DNA from 3 places in the Exiguobacterium sp. RIT341 genome. Region 3 is predicted to be linked to each of the others. Evidence: riboswitches for the same ligand, from Rfam matches in the RefSeq annotation. Region 3 holds a riboswitch; each other region holds the start of a gene.

Region 1 (3,279 bases), on a different contig from region 3:
CGTGGTCAGTGGGTTGGTGTGGGTCTCATGCTTGCAGGAGTTGCGATTTTCTCACTTGCCTAAAGGGAGGGAATGAACATGGAAACCGTCATCCAACAATATGGACTGGATACGATTTTAACGGAAGAGACGCGCGCTTGGTTGCGTGAAGAAACCTTCCGAAAAGGAGAACTCCTCTGTACGACCGGTGCGACAATCGACCGGATGTACTTCATCGTCGCAGGCAAGGTCAAGATTTCTGCTGCTTCGTCAGAAGGGAAACAACGGATTTTACGATTCAAAACACCACTGACAGTGATTGGTGACGCCGAGTTCATCAATGAACGAGAAGTGTTGAATACAGTTGAGGCGGTGACCGATGTCGAGGTGTTGAGCGTACCGTATGCGATTTTACGCGAGCACAATACAACGAACGTCTTTCTGCAATTCTTATTACGCACGATCACAGCGAAGTGGTATGCCGACTCGAAATCAGCGTCGCACCATGTATTGTATACAGTTGAAGAGCGATTTGCAGGGTATTTGTTGTCGATTGCTTCTGAAGCCAGTGACAGTTTATTTTATCAGGAGATGCGGACGTCGAACCTGCATGACGTTGCTGACTGGCTTGGAACGAGTTATCGCCATCTCAACCGGATCATCACGAAATTATGTGAAGAAGAGATTCTCGTTCGACGACGCGGGAAAATCATCATTGTCGATCTGGAGCGGATTCGCGAGAAGGCGAACGGCAACAGCTATGAGTAAGGAGGAACGAACATGGTAATAGGCATCGTGTGTGCCGTATTGGCAGGGATGCTAATCAGTTTGCAGACGGTATTGAATGCTCGGATGAGTGATGCATTCGGCGCATGGGCGACGACAACGCTGGTTTTCTTCGTCGGCTTCATCGGAGCAAGCATCACGTATGTCCTGTTTCATGGTGGAACGATCGGACAGATTCAAAATGTGTCACCACTCTACTGGTTCGGTGGACTCGTAGGTGTCGGTGTCGTCTTTTGTGTCATGCGCGGGATTCAATTGCTTGGTCCGTCCGTCGCGATTTCTGTCGTGTTGATTTCGCAGTTGAGCTTTGCCCTCGCTGTTGATACGTTCGGTTGGTTCGGTTTGCCGCAAATCGACTTATCGTTTGGTCAGCTCATCGGTCTCGCTGTCATGGTGTGTGGCATCTTCGTCTTGAAACGGTATCAAGTCGTGGCACCGGAACAACAGGCAAAGGATCAAGTAGAACGTGTTTCATGACTTACTTTTTCCATAACAATGAAACAGGTCAGCAAACCAACGTTTACTGACCTGTTTTTATATACATTTTTTTGAATCAGACCGTCGTCGTATCTTTCCATTCCTGTTCGATGAAGGCATCACGACCAGAAGCAGCACGATCTTTTTTGTAGTGTTCTGGATTTTTCTTATGGAAGTCTTGGTGGTACTCTTCCGCTGGATAAAATTCAGAAGCAGCATTGATCCGCGTCACGATTGGCTGTTTGAAACGGTTGCTTGCAGCAAGAGCGTCACGAGAAGTAATCGCAGCTTCATGCTGCGCATCCGTATGATAGAAGATTGCTGGCGCGTACTGCGTACCGCGATCTTGGAATTGACCTTCTGCATCCGTCGGATCCGTTTGGGGCCAGTAGAGTTCAAGTAAACGCTCGTACGGGAACAGGCTCGGATCAAACGTGATTTGGACGACCTCGAGGTGTCCCGTCGTTCCTGTTTTGACTTGCTCGTATGTCGGGTTATCGACGTGTCCGCCCATGTAACCTGATACGATTCCCTCGATTCCTGGTAATTCTTCAAATGGTGTCACCATGCACCAAAAACATCCACCTGCAAATGTTGCTTTTTCCATCTGTCTCTTCCTCTCCGTGGGAAATCCCCATTGTATGTCTGACAGCGAGAAAACGAAAACGACTCCTTCGCTTGGTTGCAAAAGGAGTCGCCGCTTTTTATCAACCAAAGCTTTCGCTTTGCTGGTCGTAGCACCTTGCTATGCGCAGGTTGCTGGGACGTCATCGATCCAGATCTCTCGGTCCACTCTTGATAAGGGTATATGAAGTTGATGTCATTCGTTATCATTGTTGTGATGATACCATTCACAAAGAAATAAAGTCAATCCTTAGAATTTAAGGCACGTAAAACGGTTGCTCCAAGTGTCTTCGCACCGATCAACAACGCTTGTTCATTGATCTCGTACTGTGGATGGTGCTGCGGATAGTTGACGCGACCGTCCGTATAGCCAGAGCCGGTAAAGAAATAACTACCCGGGACGTGTGTTAAGTAATGTGCGAAGTCGTCCGCCGCCATCATTGGTGTGAGTGCCCGGACGGATGCTTCCGGTAAGAAAGCAGCAGCTTCCTGAACGAGTTTTGTCTCATCCGGGTGATTCCAGAGCGCCGGGTAACCAGTCGTGAAGTCAATCGAATACGAAGCACCGATGCCGGCACACGTCGTCTTAGCGACAAGATCGACTTCTTGCCGGAGCTGATGCCGAAGTGTCTCATTGAACGTTCGGATTTCCCCGACAATGCGTGCCTCACCCGTAACGATATTTGGTGCTGTTCCTGCATGGAAAGAACCGATTGCGAGAACAGCCGGCTCAAACGGATCAACCCGTCGACTAACGAGATGTTGTAAGTTGCAGACGAGTTGCGCTCCAGCGACGAGAGCATCTTTTGTTTTATGCGGTGCCTGGGCATGCCCACCTTGACCATGGACGATGATTTCGAATTCGTCGATCGCACACAATGTATGTCCTTCCCGGAATCCGATCGTGCCAACCGGTAAATCATTTTCGAGATGTGTCGCGAAAATTGCATCGACCCCTTCGAGGACGCCGGCTTCGATCATTTGGATTGCTCCACCGGGAAAGACCTCTTCTCCATGCTGGTGGATGATCCGAATCGTTCCTTGCAATTGATCGCGTAACGGATAGAGTGTAGCAGCAAGGGCCATCACGATCGCCGTATGACCATCGTGTCCACATGCATGCATGACACCGGGATGGATCGACCGGAAGGCAAGCGTCGTCTCTTCTTGAAGTGGTAAAGCATCAAAATCGGCACGGACCGCAATCGTCGGACCAGGCTGTTTGCCTTCGATCGTCGCGACGACACCACGACCTCCGACGGCTGTTTGATGAGGAATGCCCTGTTCTGCGTAAAAGGCGGCAATCCGTTCTGGTGTGCGGACTTCCTGGAAAGAGAGTTCCGGGTGTCGATGAAAATCGCGACGTAACGCGATCATTGTCGGTTCGAATTGTTCGAGTGCTTCAAAAAGTTG
Region 2 (3,279 bases), on a different contig from region 3:
CTCTTTCACGTTATCTTCCTGCTGAACCGATCGCTCGATACGATCTCCTGTTGCTATGGTGTCTTCTCGTCCAAATCGTCTTACTTGTCACGCGTTATGAAACGCTGGAAGAGTTCAAACTGATCTTACTCTTTCACGTGATTGGTCTAGCACTTGAACTGTTCAAAGTGAACGTTGGGTCTTGGAGTTATCCGGAACAGGCTCTAACGAAAGTGGCTGGTGTTCCCTTGTATGCAGGATTCATGTATGCAAGTGTCGCAAGTTATGTCTGTCAAGCGTTCCGAAGATTTCATTTACGCTTCACAGCATTCCCACCACCTTGGCTTGCGATCAGCGTAGGCAGTCTCGTCTATCTCAACTTCTTCACCCACCACTGGATCTTCGATGCACGCTGGCTATTGATGGTCCTCGTCGTCCTTGTCTTCTATAAGTCATGGGTTCATTTTACGATCGAGCAGACGATCTACCGGATGCCGCTCGTCCTGTCTTTTTTACTGATCGCGTTCTTTATTTGGATCGCTGAGAATATCGTGACGTTCTTTAAAGGGTGGGTCTATCCGCATCAGGAAAGAGGATGGGAAGTCGTTGATCTCGGAAAATTGTCTTCTTGGTTCCTGCTTGTGATCATCACGGTCCTGATCGTCATCGTCGCGAAATACAAGCAACGGGATCCGGCTGTGGAGATATATCAGCATACATAGACGAAAAACATGACATTTCGTTTGCGATGAAGCGCTTCGATGTTCAACGCTCGTTCTAACATGTGGACGACAAACAACTTGAGCGTGCTTGGCTCAACCAGCAACGAGACGGGAAATTATTGAAAAAAGAGTGAAACATTAGAAGTTTTAAGCCGTAGAGTAAGGTGAGAACTTATTTTTCAAGGAGGACCTTACTCATGTCATCTCAATTAAAGAAAGCAGCGAAGGAGTCGCTCAGCGGTCGTTGGGGATTTGCAGTCCTAGCTTTTCTGCTGTTTAGTATTATTCAGGGTGTTCCTAATTTATTTGGATCGGATATCGATGAGCCGTCTAGTAGTATAGATCTCGTTGTATCATTGGTGTCGATTTTATTGATTCCAGTAGGAGTCGGTTGGACATGGATTGCCATGTCGATTGCTCGTGGCGAAGAAACGAAAGTGACGGATTTGTTTGAGCCATATGGTATGTTCCTGAAAGTGGTGGGGCTGGCCATTGTTCAATTCATCTTTATCGCGCTCTGGACGTTACTCTTAATCATCCCTGGTATCATCAAGTCATTCTCTTACTTGTTGACGTACTACATCCTTCGGGATGAGCCGTCAATCGGTATTCTCGAGGCAATCACGCGTTCACGTCAACTCATGGATGGTCATAAAATGGAAGCATTTTTACTCTTCCTATCATTCATTGGTTGGGCGTTGCTTGTCATCGTTACGCTTGGTCTTGCTGTCCTATGGGTCGGACCATACTTCAGTGTCACGCTTGCCAAATTCTACGATCGTATTCGTGGGGAGCAGGCGCCAGAGCAGACATCAGATTTCGTCGCACCATACTAATTCCGAATCCCGACATCACGTCGGGATTTTTCTTTAGGGGTAAATCCGATAGGAAAAGACGGTTTAATGGTTGCTTTAGTTCAATGAATTCTGTACGATGAATGCAACACATCTTATCTAGAGAAGTCGAGGGACTGGCCCGAAGACACTTCAGCAACCCCGCTATGGCGGAAGGTGCTACTTCCAGGAAGGAATACCTTCTGAAGATAAGAGCGGACAGGACAAGATACCGTCGCTCTTTTCGAACTTCGAAAAGAGCGTTTTTTTATGATAAGGGGGACGATGGAGTGGAGTATGGTTTTTGGTTACCGATTTTTGGGGGATGGTTACGTAACGTCGAGGATGAACAGATGCCAGCGACATTCGATTATGCGAAACAAGTCGCACAAACAGCTGAACGCATCGGCTTCTCGACGACGTTAATTGCGGAATTGAACTTGAACGATATCAAAGGCATCAAGGAACCGAGTCTTGAGGCATGGACAACGGCAGCGGCGATTGCTGCAACAACAGAACGTCTTGAAATCATGACAGCGGTTCGTCCCGGGTTCCATAATCCGGCGACGACGGCGAAGATGGCGGCAAACATCGATCAGTTGAGTGGAGGACGATTTACGCTCAATGTCGTCTCGGCCTGGTGGGCAGAAGAAGCAAAACAATACAACGGTATTTTTACTGCACACGATGAACGCTATGCCCGAACGGAAGAGTTCGTCACGGTCATGAAAGGACTATGGGCAGATGCGTCACCGTACAGCTTCTCCGGCAATCACTACACGATCGAACAGGCAGAACTCCATCCGAAACCCGTCCAGCGTCCGGGAATTAAGCTCTACGCTGGTGGAGAGAGTGAAGCCGGAAAACGGACGATCGTCGAACATTGTGATGCCTACGTCATGCATGGAGGCACTGTTGAAGAAGTAGCTCATAAAATCAATGACATGAAAATACGCCGGGAAGCGACGGGACACGCACCGCTTGAGAGCTTCGGTCTTGCTGCCTACATCATTTGCCGGGATACGGAAGAAGAAGCGCTTCTTGAGTGGCAACGCATCACGGACGTCAAGGAAGACAGCGCCGGTTATGCCGGTTATCAAGATTTCATCAGTAAATCGCAACTCGAACAACAGGTCGAGCGAAATGATTATTCCGTCTCGAACCGTGGTCTGCGACCGAACTTGATCGGAACACCAGAACAGATTGCCGAACGGATTCTAGCGTTCGAAGCCGTTGGTGTCACGTTGCTCTTGTTACAATTCTCACCACAACTCGAAGAAATGGAACGCTTTGCCCGTGACGTAATGCCACTGGTCGAAGCGAAACGAAAGGTAGGTCAACAATCATGACAAAAATTCATATTCTCCACGAAAACCAAGAATGGACGGATCATCTCATCAAACGTCTCGAAGAACTCAAGTTGCCGTACGAGCAGTGGCACTTGAATGAAGGAATCGTACCGTTAGATGAACTGCCGCCAGAAGGTGTCTTTTACAGTCGTATGAGTGCGTCTTCGCATACGCGGGGGCATCGTTATGCGCCAGAGTTGACGGAAGGGGTCCTCGCTTGGTTAGAAGAGCATGACCGGACTGTCTTTAACGGAACGCGTGCGCTCCGTCTTGAAGTCAGCAAAGTCAATCAATACACGGCATTGCGTAAGGCTGGGATTCGTGTACCAAAGACAACAGCTGCTGTCGGACGTGATCAAATCGTACAAGCAGCAAAAGAAATCGGTGTTTCGTCAT
Region 3 (3,279 bases):
GATGTAACAGCTGTTCGCTTCTAAGTGAAGACGAATAGCTGTTTTTTTATTATCCCGTTTCCTGTGAGAAACGACTCGAGCGTTCGATGAAACGAATCGTCTCACGCACGATCAAATCCTGATCATGATCGAGGGTCGCGACGTGGTACGAGTTGAGGAGACAGTAGATTCGTTTATCATTCGTCCCGATATGCTGATGCAGATAATCCGAGCTCGACGGCGGAACGACGTGATCGGTTGCCGAGTAAAGAATCAATGTCGGTAGAAGGATCGATCCAAGGCGTCCTTTCGTCTCATCCATCAAGCGGACGAGTTCGAATGCACAACGACTCGGAACGAGGTCATAGATGATTTCGAAAGCAGACCGTTTGATATCCGGTGCCCCTTCTGGTAAGTACTGTGGACCATCTTCAAACGACAATGCTTCATAAGACGGAACGGAGAGAGCGGCATTGATCGTAATGATGCCTGAAAATGGAATCCCGTCAGCGGCGAGCGATAGTGCGAGCGTCGCGCCCATCGATTGACCGATGACGAAGACTTGATCGCATGTTTCTTGTAAACATGCATAGCCGTCTTGCAGGCTCTGCTTCCAACATCGAGCAGTCGATTGTTCGAACTCACGGACGTTCGTCCCGTGACCACGCAAACGTGGAGCATAGACAGTGAATCCTTTAGCAGCAAATGCCTCACCGACGTCCCGAACACTTTGCGGGGTCGCATTAAAACCATGACAGATTAAAATGCCAATCGGTCCACCTTGAAGATAAAATGCTTCAGCACCAGTCAATACAGGATAGTTCATCATTACTATTTTTCCTCCATTCGTGAAAAAAACTCGTCAACGTCACTGCTTGGACGCCCACGAGTTTTTCACCGTATCATCCAAAGCCGCGCTTTGCTGGTCGGAGCACCTTACAGATTGCAGGTTGCCGTGAAGTCATAGAGCCAGGTCTCTCGTTCACTCTTGATAAATATCATATTGGAATTGTCGGATTAATCATTGAAACGATGGTAGCACGACCGAAAATGCCTTGTCAAATCGTTCTGGACGAATCGTGATTTGTTCTTTCAGCTAACTCATAACTTATGACTCAATCGATATGCGACAAATGGATTATTTTTGCAAAGTTGGTTGACTTTTAAAGGTTCGACCCGTAATGTAAAAATTAGTTTTACGACATAAGCAACAACGCAACAACACACATACGAATTTCATACCGCAATACTTATCCAGAGAGGTGGAGGGACTGGCCCTACGAAACCTCGGCAACAGACTCATTATGAGCACTGTGCCAATTCCATCAGACAGATGTCTGAGAGATGAGTGGAGTGGATTCTGCCACTGTGCGGATCCAGGTCTCTTCTTGTTTCTCAAGAAGGGACCTTTTTTGTTGAATGAAGGGGGAAAACGGAATGATTGCATTTCATCAAGTCAAAAAAACGTACGTCACGAAGGATCAGACGATCGCAGCACTCGACGGTGTCGACCTGACGATCGAGAAAGGCGAAATCTTCGGTGTCATCGGCTTTAGCGGTGCCGGGAAAAGTTCATTGCTCCGCTGCGTCAACCTGTTAGAACGACCGACGTCAGGAACAGTGACGGTCGACGGGGAAGATTTAACACAACTATCACCAAAAAAATTACGCCAAGCGAAACAGCGGATCGGGATGATCTTTCAACACTTCAATCTATTGAATGCAAACACGGTCTTTACGAACGTTGCGAAACCACTCGTTCTCGCAGGTGTCAAGAAAGACGAGATTCGTCGCCGGGTGACGGAATTACTCGAATTCGTCGATCTTGCGGACAAGGCGGATCATTACCCGGATCAATTATCCGGCGGACAAAAGCAACGTGTCGGCATCGCCCGGGCACTAGCGACGCAACCATCCGTGCTCTTATGTGACGAAGCGACGTCAGCACTCGATCCTCAGACGACACATCATATTCTCCAGTTATTAAAACGCATCAATGCGGAATACGGGATCACCATTCTCTTGATCACCCATGAGATGGGCGTCATCCGGGAGATTTGTGACCGGGTCGCCGTCATCGAAGCCGGGAAGCTGATCGAGTCAGGAACAGTCTTTGATGTCTTTTCGAATCCGCAGACCGAGACAGCGAAAAACTTCGTCCGCTCCGTCATGCATGATGAAATTCCGGCATCAATTCGTCAGTTGATCGAGTCACGGAATGCGCATCCGATCTATAAGATTCATTTTCTCGGACATCACACCGGACAACCACTCTTATCGCAAGTCGCAAAACGCTTCGACGTCGATGTCAACATCCTGCACGGTAGCATCACGGAGTTACAGGAAACACCGTTCGGTACATTACTTGTTGAACTGATCGGTGAAACAATCGAAGTAAAACGGGCCTTACAGTACATCGATCAGGCACAGGTGACCGTCGAGGAGGTGCTTGCTGATGCTAGTTAACTACAGTGATATCTGGACAGCATTTTTGCAGACGATGACGATGGTGTCAGTGTCGTTATTATTTTCGACTTTGATCGGTTTACCACTCGGCATCCTGCTCGTCGTCACCCGAAAAGGGGCATTGCTCGAGAACGTCCCGCTGTTCACATTCTTCAACAGTATCGTCAATATCTTCCGTTCAATTCCGTTCATCATCTTACTTGTTGCGATCATCCCGTTGACACGGTTGATCGTCCAGACGTCGATCGGAACAGAAGCCGCCATCGTTCCACTCGTCTTTTATGCCGCCCCGTATATGGCACGGCTGATCGAGAGTTCCTTACTTGAAGTCGACAAAGGTGTCCTTGAGGCAGCAGAAGCGATGGGGGCGACGCCATTCCAAACGATTTTCCGCTTCCTTCTGCCGGAAGCACTCGGTTCACTAATCCTTAATTTAACGATTGCAACAGTCGGCTTGATCGGGGCGTCGGCGATGGCAGGCGCCATCGGTGGTGGTGGACTGGGTGACTTAGCAATTACGTACGGTTATCAACGGTTCGACACGAAAGTCATGATCATCACGGTCGGGATTCTCGTTATCTTAGTCCAAGGCTTACAGACGACAGGCAACATCGTCGCACGAAAAATCAGAAGACATTAATCAAGGGAGCGATTCAGCCATGAAAAAAGCAGTAGCGATTGGAGCAACATTAACGACGATTTTATTTGCCGGGTGCTCAGCATCAGGAGAAGAAGAAAAGACGATCAAGCTCGGGGTCAGCGGTTCAGATACTCAAGTGTGGGATTACGTCGCGAAAAAAGCGGAAAAGGAGGGCATCAAAATCGAACTCGTCA

Evidence for each region. A riboswitch is a leader RNA that binds a small molecule or an ion and turns the genes downstream of it on or off. The one in region 3 is predicted to bind S-adenosylmethionine.
Region 1: linked by a shared signal. The riboswitch ahead of msrA (peptide-methionine (S)-S-oxide reductase MsrA) and the one ahead of BW42_RS10615 (methionine ABC transporter ATP-binding protein) in region 3 are both predicted to bind S-adenosylmethionine.
Region 2: linked by a shared signal. The riboswitch ahead of BW42_RS12845 (LLM class flavin-dependent oxidoreductase) and the one ahead of BW42_RS10615 (methionine ABC transporter ATP-binding protein) in region 3 are both predicted to bind S-adenosylmethionine.

The regions. Positions count from the first base shown of each region.
Region 1 is NZ_JFYW01000009.1:37,081-40,359, reverse strand. It holds gene BW42_RS11175 (DMT family transporter) at 1-63, shown strand, start outside; gene BW42_RS11170 (Crp/Fnr family transcriptional regulator) at 79-747, shown strand; gene BW42_RS11165 (DMT family transporter) at 760-1,242, shown strand; gene msrA (peptide-methionine (S)-S-oxide reductase MsrA) at 1,319-1,849, opposite strand; SAM riboswitch class I at 1,944-2,047, opposite strand; gene BW42_RS11155 (M20 family metallopeptidase) at 2,110-3,279, opposite strand, start outside.
Region 2 is NZ_JFYW01000010.1:88,041-91,319, forward strand. It holds gene BW42_RS12835 (DUF817 domain-containing protein) at 1-701, shown strand, start outside; gene BW42_RS12840 (DUF975 family protein) at 899-1,537, shown strand; SAM riboswitch class I at 1,648-1,750, shown strand; gene BW42_RS12845 (LLM class flavin-dependent oxidoreductase) at 1,825-2,883, shown strand; gene BW42_RS12850 (RimK family alpha-L-glutamate ligase) at 2,880-3,279, shown strand, end outside.
Region 3 is NZ_JFYW01000008.1:338,885-342,163, reverse strand. It holds gene BW42_RS10620 (carboxylesterase) at 50-808, opposite strand; SAM riboswitch class I at 876-977, opposite strand; SAM riboswitch class I at 1,227-1,330, shown strand; gene BW42_RS10615 (methionine ABC transporter ATP-binding protein) at 1,417-2,445, shown strand; gene BW42_RS10610 (methionine ABC transporter permease) at 2,435-3,085, shown strand; gene BW42_RS10605 (MetQ/NlpA family ABC transporter substrate-binding protein) at 3,105-3,279, shown strand, end outside.